Regions from separate parts of the Neobacillus sp. DHD-1R genome, predicted to be linked through region 3. Evidence: predicted binding sites of a transcription regulator. Region 3 holds the regulator's gene; each other region holds the start of a gene.
What was found. Region 3 encodes CtsR, which represses protease genes until heat stress. Its sites were predicted from a motif close to ATGGTCAATAAAGGTCAAACA; they were not measured.

Region 1 (4,279 bases), 1.7 Mb from region 3:
GCATTGGGTTTATGAAAATCCTTCAGCAACGCCATCAGAGCGGAAGCTTCAATGGCGGGAAATTGAGAAAAAGTATTTGCCGCATAAAGATTACGATGGGAATGAGTATTTAGAAAATGGAGGCTTTTGGCAGCGCCAAGGTCATATTTTTAATTCCCCGTTTTATTATATTGACTATACCCTTGCACAAATTTGTGCGTTCCAATTTTGGAAGCGTTCAAGAGAAAATCAACAAGAAGCATGGGCGGATTATGTGAAACTTTGTAAGCTTGGCGGCAGTATGTCATTCACCAAACTAGTCGAAGCTGCCAATTTAATCTCACCATTTGAAGATGGGTGTGTAGAATCAGTCATCGGGGTAATCGATGAATGGTTAAACTCAGTTGAGGATGAAAAACTATAACTAAAAAGCGAAGCCGCGTGGCTTCGCTTTTTAGTTATAAAACTGGAACAGGTTCCGATATTACTTTTAATTCTCCATCTTCCACTATGGTAGATAATTTTTTTGCATCTGGCTGATCCAAGATAAAATCAGCAATTTTGTCTTCCAATTGTTCTTGGATCACCCGACGGAGTGGACGGGCTCCAAAAGCAGGATGGTAGCCAAGTTCAGCTAATTTTTCTTTTGCTGCCATTGTAATCGAAAATTCTATTTGTTGCTCTGCTAATGTTTCTTGTAATTCATTTAACATTAGATCAACAATATACAAAATATGATCTTTATCGAGAGCATTAAATTCAATAATACTATCAAAGCGATTTAAAAACTCTGGTTTAAAGAAGCTTCCTAGGGAGTCAAGAATACTAGCTTCTTCAATGGCTTCATTGGCTCCAAAACCAACGTGGATCGTTTTGCGACTAATGCCTGCATTGCTTGTCATGATTATGACAGTGTCTTTAAAGCTGACGATTCTTCCTTGGCTATCCGTTAAACGGCCATCTTCAAGAATTTGCAGGAACATATGCTGTACATCTGGATGTGCTTTTTCAATTTCATCCAACAAAATAATACTATATGGGTTTCGCCGTACTTTTTCAGTAAGCTGTCCTGCGTCATCATGACCAATATAGCCTGGAGGAGAGCCGATTAATTTTGAGACGCTGTGCTTCTCCATATATTCACTCATATCGAGGCGAATCATGGAATCTTTAGTGCCAAATAATTCTTCGGCTAATGTCTTGGAAAGCTCGGTTTTTCCGACACCAGTAGGTCCAACAAATAAGAAGGAACCAATTGGGCGATGTTTGGATTTTAAGCCAGCACGGCTTCGTCTAATTGCCTTTGCCACTTTAGTTACAGCTTTTTCCTGACCAATCACTTTTTTATTAAGATTTTCTTCTAAATTCTTCATTTTGACCTGTTCATCTTGTTGCAGCTTTCCGACTGGAATCCCTGTTTTTTGCTCAATAATGTCTTGAATATGTGAGACAGTTACGACTGGTCTTTCGGAACTTTCTTCATGATTTAAGGATTTTTCAAGTTTTATTTCCTCATCCCGAAGGACGGCAGCTTTTTCATACTGTTCATTCTTAAGGGCATTGTCTTTCTCACTAGCAATTTCTTTTAAGCGCTTCTCTATTTGATCGTTGCTCCTGTAATCAGAAATGAGATTTAACTTAGAACCAGCTTCGTCTAGTAAGTCGATGGCTTTATCTGGTAAGAAGCGATCCTGAATATAACGCTGAGACAATTGAACGCATGCATGAATGGCATCTTCAGAATAGCTGACTTTATGATAATCTTCATATTTTTTTTGTAATCCTTTTAAGATTTTTATTGCAGCCTCAGGCGTTGGTTCAAGGACATGTATCGGTTGGAAGCGCCGTTCTAAAGCAGAATCCTTTTCAATTTGTCGGTATTCCTTTAACGTTGTTGCACCGATAACTTGTAACTCACCTCGTGCAAGTGCTGGTTTTAGGATGTTTCCTGCATCCATTGAACCTTCTGCAGATCCTGCACCCACAACCAAATGAATTTCATCAATAAACAGGATAATATTTTTCCGTTCCTGTAATTCCGCAATCAATTGTTTCATTCTTTCCTCAAATTGACCACGAATCCCCGTATTGGCTACAAGGGAAGCGACATCTAATAAATAAACTTCTTTATTTCGTAGTTTACCTGGGACATCACCATTTGCTAGTTTTGCTGCAAGACCCTCGGCAATGGCCGTTTTACCGACCCCAGGTTCCCCAATTAAGACAGGATTATTTTTGTTTCTTCTATTCAAAATCTCAATAACTTGTTTTACTTCTTCATCACGGCCAATGACGGGATCAATTAAACCTGCTTTAGCCATGTTACTTAAATTTCGGCCAAATTGATCAATAAAACCATTATGTTCTGTTTTTCCTGCATGCTGTGGAGCGTGCGGATCATTTATATCTTGACCTTGGGGAAATCCCTTCGCGAAAAATAGATTTTCAAATGGAAAATTAGGAAATGAATTTATATTTGGACCAAACCCAGCATGTAGGGTTTGTTTTTCTTTTGTATAGCATGCATTGCAGAGTTTCATTTCCTTACGTTGTCCGTTGATATTCATACTTAATTGAATGTTTGCATGGTTTTGATTACATATTTGACAAAGCATAAGTAAATAACCTCCTTAAAATAGTAAAATTTCATTTAGTTTGACTTTGACTATATTTGACCTTATAGACATAGTATACCCTGACCTTTTTTGACTTTCAAGTAATTTGTTTATAGAAATGGTTACCAAATAGAGAAAAAAGCTCGTCTTTGTTTGTCCCTCAAATCATATATTGATGAGGAGGGGGAGATGGTGTGAAGAGTTGGACGCAAGCTTTTCAAATTGCGGCAGTTTATGTAGGAACAGTGGTTGGGGCAGGATTTGCCACTGGTAAAGAAATCGTTGAATTTTTTTCACGATTTGGTCTCTTTGGCTTAATAAGTATATTAATGAGCGGGTATCTCTTTATTGTATTGGGCACAAAATTAATGAGAATGTCCGCACAAATAGATGCAAAATCGTACCAAGAATTTAATGAGTACTTGTTTGGAAAATGGCCCAGCCGTGTGATCAATGTCTTTATGCTTATTATGCTTCTTGGAGTTAGTGCGGTCATGCTTTCTGGTGCTGGAGCCGTTTTTGAGGAACAATTAGAAATCCCGAAAGCTGTCGGTGTTTGTTTGACTATTTTCTTGTCCTTTATTGTCATGCTAGTGGGAACCAAGGGACTTTTTGCGGTTAATGGCTTTGTGGTTCCATTAATGATTAGTTTTAGTGTCATCCTTATGCTTTATTCCATTCAATTGCCGAATTTTATAGACCATTTATTATATATCCCCCATGCGGAGGATGGTTGGAAAAGTGTGGTAGCACCCTTTTCCTATGCAGCCTTAAATCTGGGTTTAGCTCAAGCGGTATTGGTCCCAATTGCTGCAGAGGTGAAGGATGATTGGACAATCAAGTGGGGAGGTATCCTCGGTGGGTCGGCCTTGACACTAATTTTAATTTCTAGTCATTTTACCTTAATTATGCTCCCAAATTTAGAACTGTATGAAATTCCAATGGCGATTGTAATGAAAAACTTAGCACCTTTTTTTTATTGGATTTTCGTGCTTGTGATCTATGGAGAAATATTTACATCCGTGATAGGAAATGTGTTTGGACTTGATCGACAGCTGAAGCAATATATACCAGTACCAACCATGATTTCTGTTACAGGGATTTTTACTGTTTCCTATTTGATCAGTCTAATTAATTATGGAACGCTTTTATCTTATTTATATCCCCTCTTTGGTTATATTTGCATGACCTTTTTTATTTTGCTATGGATGAAACCATTTAACCCTGAAGAAAAAAAATAAAGAAAGCTCCTCGAGACAGCTGCTTTCTTTATGTAAAGGGCAAAATAACAAAAATCATAATATCAAAGATAATATGGGATACAATCACAAGCGGCATACTTTTTTTCCAATAATAAAGTAAACCCCAAACGAAACCTGAAACTAAAGATGCGAAAACAAGCAAAAATGAACCGGAATAAATATTGACTGAGGCGTAGAGCAACGCAGCAATAAAAATGCCCCATAATGGTTTAAAGTTTTTCAATAATCTTTTTTGGACAAACCCCCGCCAAAATAGTTCTTCTCCAGGTGAGGCAATTAAAACGAGGGCAATGTAGTGCCAAAAAGCTTTGGGTGCATACCAACGGTACAATTGATTTATATTATTATGGAAAGGAAGATTAAAAATTTGGATTGCTCGGAATCCTAACCAAAAAATAAAATATAGCAAGAATCCTGAGAATG
Region 2 (4,279 bases), 1.6 Mb from region 3:
AAAGCGTTTAAGAGGTCTTGCACCATATAGTGGATCAAATCCATTTACAGCAATAAATTCTTTCGCCTCTTCACTAATTAAAATATCAATTTGCTGTTGTTTCAGCTTATTTTGCAGTTCCCTCATCATCTTAACAACAATACTTTTAATTTCAGCTAATGCTAACGGTTTAAAAAGGATGGTCTCGTCAATCCGATTTAAAAATTCTGGTCGGAAATGTGCTTTTAACTGTCCCATGACCTTTTCTCTTGTGGCATCAGAAATTTCAATTTCATTTTCACTTCGTTCAAGTAAAAAGTGCGAGCCAATATTAGACGTCATAATAATAACTGTGTTTTTAAAATCCACCACCCGGCCTTGTGAATCAGTGATTCTTCCGTCATCAAGTGCTTGTAAAAGAATATTAAATACTTCCGGATGTGCTTTTTCAATTTCATCCATTAAAATAACCGAGTATGGTCTTCTCCGGACAGCTTCTGTCAATTGTCCGCCTTCTTCATAGCCTACATAACCTGGAGGTGCACCAATTAATCGGGAAACAGCATGCTTTTCCATATACTCGGACATATCAATGCGAATGATATGTTCCTCACTGTCAAATAATGATTCAGCTAACGCCTTTGCCAGCTCTGTTTTCCCTACACCTGTCGGCCCTAAAAATAAGAATGATCCAATTGGGCGGTTTGGGTCTTTAATACCTGCCCTCGCCCTTAGCACAGCATCTGCGACCAAATTGACTGCTTCATTTTGACCTATAACTCTTTCATGCAAGATCGATTCTAATTTCAACAGTTTTTCTCTTTCACCTTCTACTAGTTTAGCGAGCGGAATTCCTGTCCATCTAGAGACGATATTTGAGATTTCCTCGCCTGTTACTTCTTCACGAAGCAGTCTCTCACCCTTTATCGCTTGATTTTCTAATTCCTTAAGTTCCTTTTCTGCTACGGGAATTAGTCCATGGCGAAGTTCTGCAGCACGGTTTAAATCATATTGATCTTCCGCCTGCTGGAGCTCTCGACGAAGCTTTTCAAGCAATTCCCGTTTTTCTTGCAATTTCTGTATACTTTGCTTTTCTTGAAGCCATTTGGCTTTCATTATATTTGCCTGTTCTTTTAAATCAGCAAGTTCTTTTAAAAGTGCCTCGAGCCTTAATCTACTGCCCTCATCACTCTCTTTTCGTAAAGCGGCCTCTTCAATTTCAAGCTGCATAACCCTGCGTGTCACTTCATCAAGCTCCGTTGGCATAGAATCAATTTCAGTTCGAATCATGGCACAGGCTTCATCGACTAGGTCAATAGCTTTATCTGGTAAGAATCGGTCTGTAATATAGCGATCGGACAAAGTAGCCGCCGCCACAAGGGCATGATCATGAATTTTCACACCATGATATACTTCAAACCGCTCCTTTAATCCTCTTAATATGGAAATCGTGTCTTCAACATTCGGTTCTTGAACTAATACTTGTTGAAATCTTCGTTCAAGGGCTGGATCTTTTTCAATATATTTACGATGCTCATCAAGTGTAGTCGCTCCAATGCAGTGTAGTTCCCCACGTGCAAGCATCGGCTTTAACATATTCCCAGCGTCCATCGCCCCTTCGGTTTTTCCAGCTCCCACAATTGTATGGATTTCATCAATAAACAGCAAAATTTGTCCTTCGCTTTTTTTAACTTCATTTAAAACAGCCTTTAGCCGTTCTTCAAATTCGCCTCTAAATTTTGCCCCTGCTATTAAGGCACTCATATCAAGTGAAAAAACGGTTTTATCCTTTAATCCCTCAGGTACGTCTTTTCTAACAATTCTTTGCGCAAGACCTTCGACAATGGCAGTCTTCCCGACCCCTGGTTCACCAATTAGGACTGGATTATTCTTTGTTTTCCTCGATAAAATTCGAATCACATTACGAATTTCAGTGTCCCGGCCAATAACCGGGTCAACCTTACCCGCTTTCACTTCGGCGACAAGGTCTCTTCCATATTTTTTAAGGGCATCATAGCCTGCCTCTGGATTTTGGGATGTCACTCTTTGGTTCCCCCTTATTTCTTTTATTGCTTTTAATATTGTTTCTGGCGTTTGACCAAAAGATTGGATGATTTTTTTCATTTCAGAATCATTAGCATAAGAAGCTGCTAAGAGGATATGTTCAACTGAAATATACTCATCGGAAAACTTAGAGGCAAACTCCTCCGCACTTACTAATAATTTCTGCAGCTTAGTTGTAATATAAAGTTTCCCTTGCTCTACCCCGCTTCCAGTAACCTGAGGCTTTTTAGCTAAAGATTCTAAAAGGCTGGATTTTACTTTCTCAGCCGGCAAACTGGCCTTTTCTAATATAGCTGCAATCAAACTGTCTTCTTGGTCGATTAACGATAAAAATAAATGAATTTCATCTATTTCTTGATGACTTTCTTTGATCGCTAAGACCTGAGCATCCATTAAGCCTTGTTGTAAACGCTCCGTCATTCGGTTAAGGTCCACTTTTCTCACTCCTTGTTTGACCATTTTTGACCTATTTATCTTTATTATAAAACAACCCTTAACTATATGTAAATTATTAGTCATAAGAAAAGCCATCCTAAAAAGATGGCTTTTCTCTTTCCGTATTATGGCTTTCGCTGATACGTCCAAACCCGTTCGTCATTTGATGTCTCAGGAAACGGGTCTCCTGCTTTCAGTTTAATTTTTTTAGGGTTGACAACAGTACTTCCTGTGTCGCCAATCTCAACATATACACCATTGTTTGGGGCCTTTTTCCCTGATTTAAACTGATGATTTTGTCCCATGCTTATCCCTCCTTCTCTTATACACCTTTATTATTTCCTAATGTGGTTCCAGCATTAAAGGAATTTCTTTCAAATTCCTTAAAAGTCGACATTATTTCCTAAGAAATGAAGGTAGTAGCTGGATAGTTCTCAAATTAAACATTTTATACTTTAAAGATTTGAATTTTGACGATTGTATGAACTTATTCCACAATTATTGCTAAATATTCTTCGTTAACAATATAATAATAGTAATATCTAGTAAATTTAACGTTGACTTGCATGTTTTTTCAATATCAATTTGTACCTTTAAGGTGGTTAGTCGTATGCAGTCAGTAAAAGAAATGCCTGTAACATTGTCACATCTGTTTGAGACCGTTCATCATATAAAGAAGATTGAAAAAGGAACGTTTCTTTTTCAAGAAGGTTCACCAGCTGAAGAACTTTATATCATTCAAAGCGGCATCATCCAAATTGGTAAAATAATACCTGATGGAAGAGAACTCACGCTTAGAATGTGTTCCCAAGGTGAATTTGTTGGTGAATTAAACTTATTCTCTCCTTCTTCTCGATATTTATTAAGCGCTCGTGTTGTGGAAAGCGGCGAAGTAGCCGTGATTATGAAAGATGTTTTAGAGGAGAAATTGTCACAAAATCTGCCGCTTTCTTTTGAATTCATCCGCTGGATGAGTCAGCAATATCGTAAGACGCAAACCAAGTTTCGGGATTTAGTGCTTCATGGAAAAAAAGGAGCCTTGTATTCAACCTTGATTCGAATAAGTAATAGTTATGGTGTTAAAAATAATAAAGGAATTTTAGTGGAGGTTCCTTTAACAAATCAAGAGCTGGCAAATTTCTGCGGAACCTCACGAGAGGTAGTTAATCGTCTGTTAGGTGATTTAAGAAAAGCTGGTGTGATTTCCATCGATAAAGGTACGATTACCATTCATGATATAGATTATTTAAAAAGAGCAATTGACTGCGAGGATTGTCCAGTCGAAATTTGTAAGGTTGATTAAGGTAAAGTAAGCAGCATCAATATAATATAAAAAATCGGTCAATTACGACCGATTTTTTTATTTAAGGATCACAATTTGAATGGCAAGAACGACAAAGAAAATGACCGAATTAATGATTTCATAAATACCTATTTGAATTGGGGATAACTTCCTGCCATAAAAAATAAATGCACGAAGTAAACTGGGTATATAGGCAAGACCGACAATCCAAAATCCGGAAATAAACCATATCGCTACAAGGAGTATATGGTATGCCCATGAAATCCATTTGAAATTTTTATTTTTCTTTTCTCTAATCATGGATTTCACATAAAATGTACACCCAATAAAAAATAACACAGATATCAAAAATGTAAAAATAATGGCCAAAGTCGTAAGAGAACCTTCCCTTAAATAACTACTTGCCAAACCTGCAATACAAAAAGCAAAAATAGCACTTATATCATTCATAAAAGCACGGTCTTGGTTTCTCGATGTATAATAAGCATTTAATATAAA
Region 3 (4,279 bases):
GGGGACGCAGGAGGATAGGGTAAGCGCGCTGTTGGATATGCGCGTCTAAGCAGTTAGGCTGGTAAGTAGGAAAATCCGCTTACCGTGAAGGCTGAGCTGTGACAGCGAGGGAAATTTAGTACCGAAGTTCCTGATTCCACACTGCCAAGAAAAGCCTCTAGCGAGATAAAAGGTGCCCGTACCGCAAACCGACACAGGTAGGCGAGGAGAGAATCCTAAGGTGAGCGAGAGAACTCTCGTTAAGGAACTCGGCAAAATGACCCCGTAACTTCGGGAGAAGGGGTGCTCTTTGGGGTGAATAGCCTCGAAGAGCCGCAGTGAATAGGCCCAGGCGACTGTTTAGCAAAAACACAGGTCTCTGCGAAGCCGCAAGGCGAAGTATAGGGGCTGACGCCTGCCCGGTGCTGGAAGGTTAAGAGGAGGGGTTAGCGCAAGCGAAGCTCTGAATCGAAGCCCCAGTAAACGGCGGCCGTAACTATAACGGTCCTAAGGTAGCGAAATTCCTTGTCGGGTAAGTTCCGACCCGCACGAAAGGCGTAACGATCTGGGCACTGTCTCAACGAGAGACTCGGTGAAATTATAGTACCTGTGAAGATGCAGGTTACCCGCGACAGGACGGAAAGACCCCGTGGAGCTTTACTGTAGCCTGATATTGAATTTTGGTACAGCTTGTACAGGATAGGTAGGAGCCTGAGAAGCCGGAGCGCTAGCTTCGGTAGAGGCGTCGGTGGGATACTACCCTGGCTGTATTGAAATTCTAACCCGCACCCCTGATCGGGGTGGGAGACAGTGTCAGGTGGGCAGTTTGACTGGGGCGGTCGCCTCCTAAAGAGTAACGGAGGCGCCCAAAGGTTCCCTCAGAATGGTTGGAAATCATTCGTAGAGTGTAAAGGCACAAGGGAGCTTGACTGCGAGACCTACAAGTCGAGCAGGGACGAAAGTCGGGCTTAGTGATCCGGTGGTTCCGCATGGAAGGGCCATCGCTCAACGGATAAAAGCTACCCCGGGGATAACAGGCTTATCTCCCCCAAGAGTCCACATCGACGGGGAGGTTTGGCACCTCGATGTCGGCTCATCGCATCCTGGGGCTGTAGTCGGTCCCAAGGGTTGGGCTGTTCGCCCATTAAAGCGGTACGCGAGCTGGGTTCAGAACGTCGTGAGACAGTTCGGTCCCTATCCGTCGTGGGCGCAGGAAATTTGAGAGGAGCTGTCCTTAGTACGAGAGGACCGGGATGGACGCACCGCTGGTGTACCAGTTGTCTTGCCAAAGGCATCGCTGGGTAGCTATGTGCGGACGGGATAAGTGCTGAAAGCATCTAAGCATGAAGCCCCCCTCAAGATGAGATTTCCCATAGCGTCAAGCTAGTAAGAACCCTGAAAGATGATCAGGTTGATAGGTCAGAGGTGGAAGCGTGGCGACATGTGGAGCTGACTGATACTAATCGTTCGAGGACTTAACCAGTTTTAAAGCGAACTTGAGTTTTACCACTTCTTCTGTATTATCTAGTTTTGAGAGAACGATCTCTCTAATTTTATAGTCTGGTAATTAAGGCGAGAAGGTCACACCCGTTCCCATACCGAACACGGAAGTTAAGCTTCTCAGCGCCGATGGTAGTTGGGACACGCGTCCCTGTGAGAGTAGGACGTTGCCAGGCACGACAAAAAGACAACCTGTAATGGGTTGTCTTTTTTTGCCTAAAAGGCTGAAATTATGGCTGAGTGGAAAGTAAAAAGGGAAAAGCGGAAAGTAAATGGCCAAAAGCGGATAATAAACTATAAAACCATCCTATTACAATATAGAAAGTTATTTTTAACTCCAAAAAGAGGAAAATGAACCATTCTTGTCTAAATTAGAATGTACTTCTTTTCCATGAGTAAAAATAGTCGAATCGGTCTTTGACGTTTTTCTTATCCATAATAGGTTTCACAACCGTGAAATTTGGAGAAAATCAATAGTAGTGAATCGTTGCATCTCAAAAAAATTTTCAGTATAATTAAAGTCAAATATAGTCAAAGTCAGAAGTTGGGAGGTGGGAAGATGAGAAACATCTCCGATATAATTGAAAAATATCTAAAACAGGTTTTGGAAATGAGCGAGGAGGACCTTGTTGAAATTAAACGAAGTGAAATAGCGGATAAGTTCCAATGTGTTCCTTCACAAATTAATTATGTAATAAATACTCGTTTTACAATTGAAAGAGGATATATTGTTGAGAGTAAACGAGGCGGTGGTGGGTATATTCGAATTATGAAGGTTCAATCCCACGATTTAGCCCATTTAATTGATCAATTGCTATCACTTATTCAGAGCCGGATTAGTCAAACAAGTGCTGAGGATGTCATTGTTAGGCTTGTCCAAGAGGAGGTCATTACAAAACGAGAGGCCAAAATTATGTTAAGTGTGATTGATCGCTCTGTCTTATACATTGATCTCCCATACCGTGATGAATTAAGAGCTAGAATGTTAAAAGCAATGTTAACATCTTTGAAATATAAATAATTAGTGCAGCCGGAGAGGTGAAAAGATGATTTGTCAAGAATGTAATCAAAGGCCTGCGGCACTTCATTTTACAAAAATAATTAATGGTGAAAAAACAGAAGTTCATCTATGTGAAAAGTGTGCTCAGGAAAAAGGTGAAATGTTTATTTTTAATGGAGAATCTGGGTTCGCTTTTAATAATTTATTAGCAGGATTATTAAATATCGACCCTTCCTTTCAAAAGCCAAACCAAAATCCATTCCAGCAGGAGGAAGTCCTTCAATGTGAAAATTGTTCGATGACCTTTCAACAATTTTTAGAAGTAGGCCGTTTTGGCTGTACTCATTGTTATGAAACATTTAAAGACCAGCTTAAACCCGTGTTAAGGCGCCTTCATAGTGGGAACTGGACCCATAATGGTAAAATTCCGAAGAGAATCGGAGGCGGCATTCATCTTCGTAAACAGCTTGAAGAGTTAAAAAGTACGCTAAAGGATGCCATTTCGCAGGAAGAGTTTGAGAAAGCAGCCGATATTCGCGACGAAATACGAACTATAGAGAAACAATTAGCTGCAAGCGAAGAGGGAGGGGATTAACGTGTCGCTTGAACGTTTTTTCAATCAGGCTGTCAGCTCCTGGATGAGCGAAGAAGGACCAGATTCGGATATCGTCCTAAGTTCCCGGATCCGCTTGGCACGAAATTTTGGAGCCTATAAATTTCCAACTGTTTTTTCACACGAAGAAGCAAAAACGATTATTGTAAATATGGAAGAAATTTTAAATAAATCTGATCTTCAAGAGTTTGGGAAAATGGAATTGTTGAAAATGGATGAAATGCAGCCTCTTCAAAAAAGGGTATTAGTAGAAAAGCATTTAATTAGTCCGCAGCTTGCTGAAGACTCCCCATATGGTGCCGTTCTATTAACCGAAAATGAAGAAGTTAGTATTATGATAAATGAAGAGGACCACATTCGAATCCAATGTTTGTTTCCCGGATTGCAATTAGCGGAAGCGCTTCATGCCGCTAATGAAATAGATGATTGGCTGGAAAGCAATATTCATTACGCTTATGATGAAAAACACGGCTATTTAACAAGCTGTCCGACAAATGTTGGAACGGGTCTCCGTGCTTCTGTAATGATGCATTTACCGGGGTTAATTTTAACCCAGCAAATTAACCGAATTATTCCTGCTATTCATCAATTAGGTCTTGTTGTGAGAGGGATTTATGGTGAAGGAAGTGAGGCATTAGGTAATATTTTTCAAATTTCCAATCAAATTACTCTTGGAAAGTCTGAAGAAGATATTAGTCGTGATTTAAAAGGTGTTGTGAGTCAGCTAATTTCACAAGAAAGGTATGCTCGGGAAGCATTACGAAAGACTTCGAACATACAATTAGAAGACAGGGTATTCCGCTCCTTAGGAGTGTTATCTAATAGCCGGATTATTGAATCCAAAGAAGCAGCCCGCTGCTTATCCGATGTTAGACTCGGAATAGATATGGGGTATATAGATAATATGCCTAAGACCATTTTAAATGAATTAATGATTTTAACCCAGCCGGGTTTTCTGCAGCAATATGCTGGCGGTCCACTAAGGCCTCATGAAAGGGATATTAGAAGGGCCGCGTTAATTAGGGATCGAATAAAAATGGAGAATGAAAAATAGGTGAGGAGGAAGAGAATATGATGTTTGGACGTTTTACAGAAAGAGCACAAAAGGTTCTTGCTTTAGCCCAGGAGGAAGCCATCCGCCTTGGACATAACAACATTGGAACTGAGCACGTTTTATTAGGGTTAGT

Region 1: AC3ANL_RS07630 (ATP-dependent Clp protease ATP-binding subunit) is a predicted target of CtsR. The motif match lies at 2,638-2,658, and genes of this name have one in related genera.
Region 2: clpB (ATP-dependent chaperone ClpB) is a predicted target of CtsR. The motif match lies at 2,492-2,512, and genes of this name have one in related genera.

What each region holds. Positions count from the first base shown of each region.
Region 1 covers NZ_CM173232.1:1,600,149-1,604,427, forward strand. Annotated here, with positions in the region: gene AC3ANL_RS07625 (M3 family oligoendopeptidase) at 1-403, shown strand, start outside; gene AC3ANL_RS07630 (ATP-dependent Clp protease ATP-binding subunit) at 438-2,594, opposite strand; gene AC3ANL_RS07635 (YkvI family membrane protein) at 2,789-3,835, shown strand; gene AC3ANL_RS07640 (CPBP family intramembrane glutamic endopeptidase) at 3,864-4,279, opposite strand, start outside.
Region 2 covers NZ_CM173232.1:1,481,910-1,486,188, reverse strand. Annotated here, with positions in the region: gene clpB (ATP-dependent chaperone ClpB) at 1-2,478, opposite strand, end outside; gene AC3ANL_RS07065 (YjzC family protein) at 2,604-2,783, opposite strand; gene AC3ANL_RS07060 (Crp/Fnr family transcriptional regulator) at 3,107-3,781, shown strand; gene AC3ANL_RS07055 (YwiC-like family protein) at 3,839-4,279, opposite strand, start outside.
Region 3 covers NZ_CM173232.1:5,310,461-5,314,739, reverse strand. Annotated here, with positions in the region: rRNA gene AC3ANL_RS26205 (23S ribosomal RNA) at 1-1,462, shown strand, start outside; rRNA gene rrf (5S ribosomal RNA) at 1,539-1,655, shown strand; gene AC3ANL_RS26195 (CtsR family transcriptional regulator) at 2,039-2,500, shown strand; gene mcsA (protein-arginine kinase activator protein McsA) at 2,526-3,074, shown strand; gene mcsB (protein-arginine kinase McsB) at 3,076-4,146, shown strand; gene clpC (ATP-dependent protease ATP-binding subunit ClpC) at 4,164-4,279, shown strand, end outside.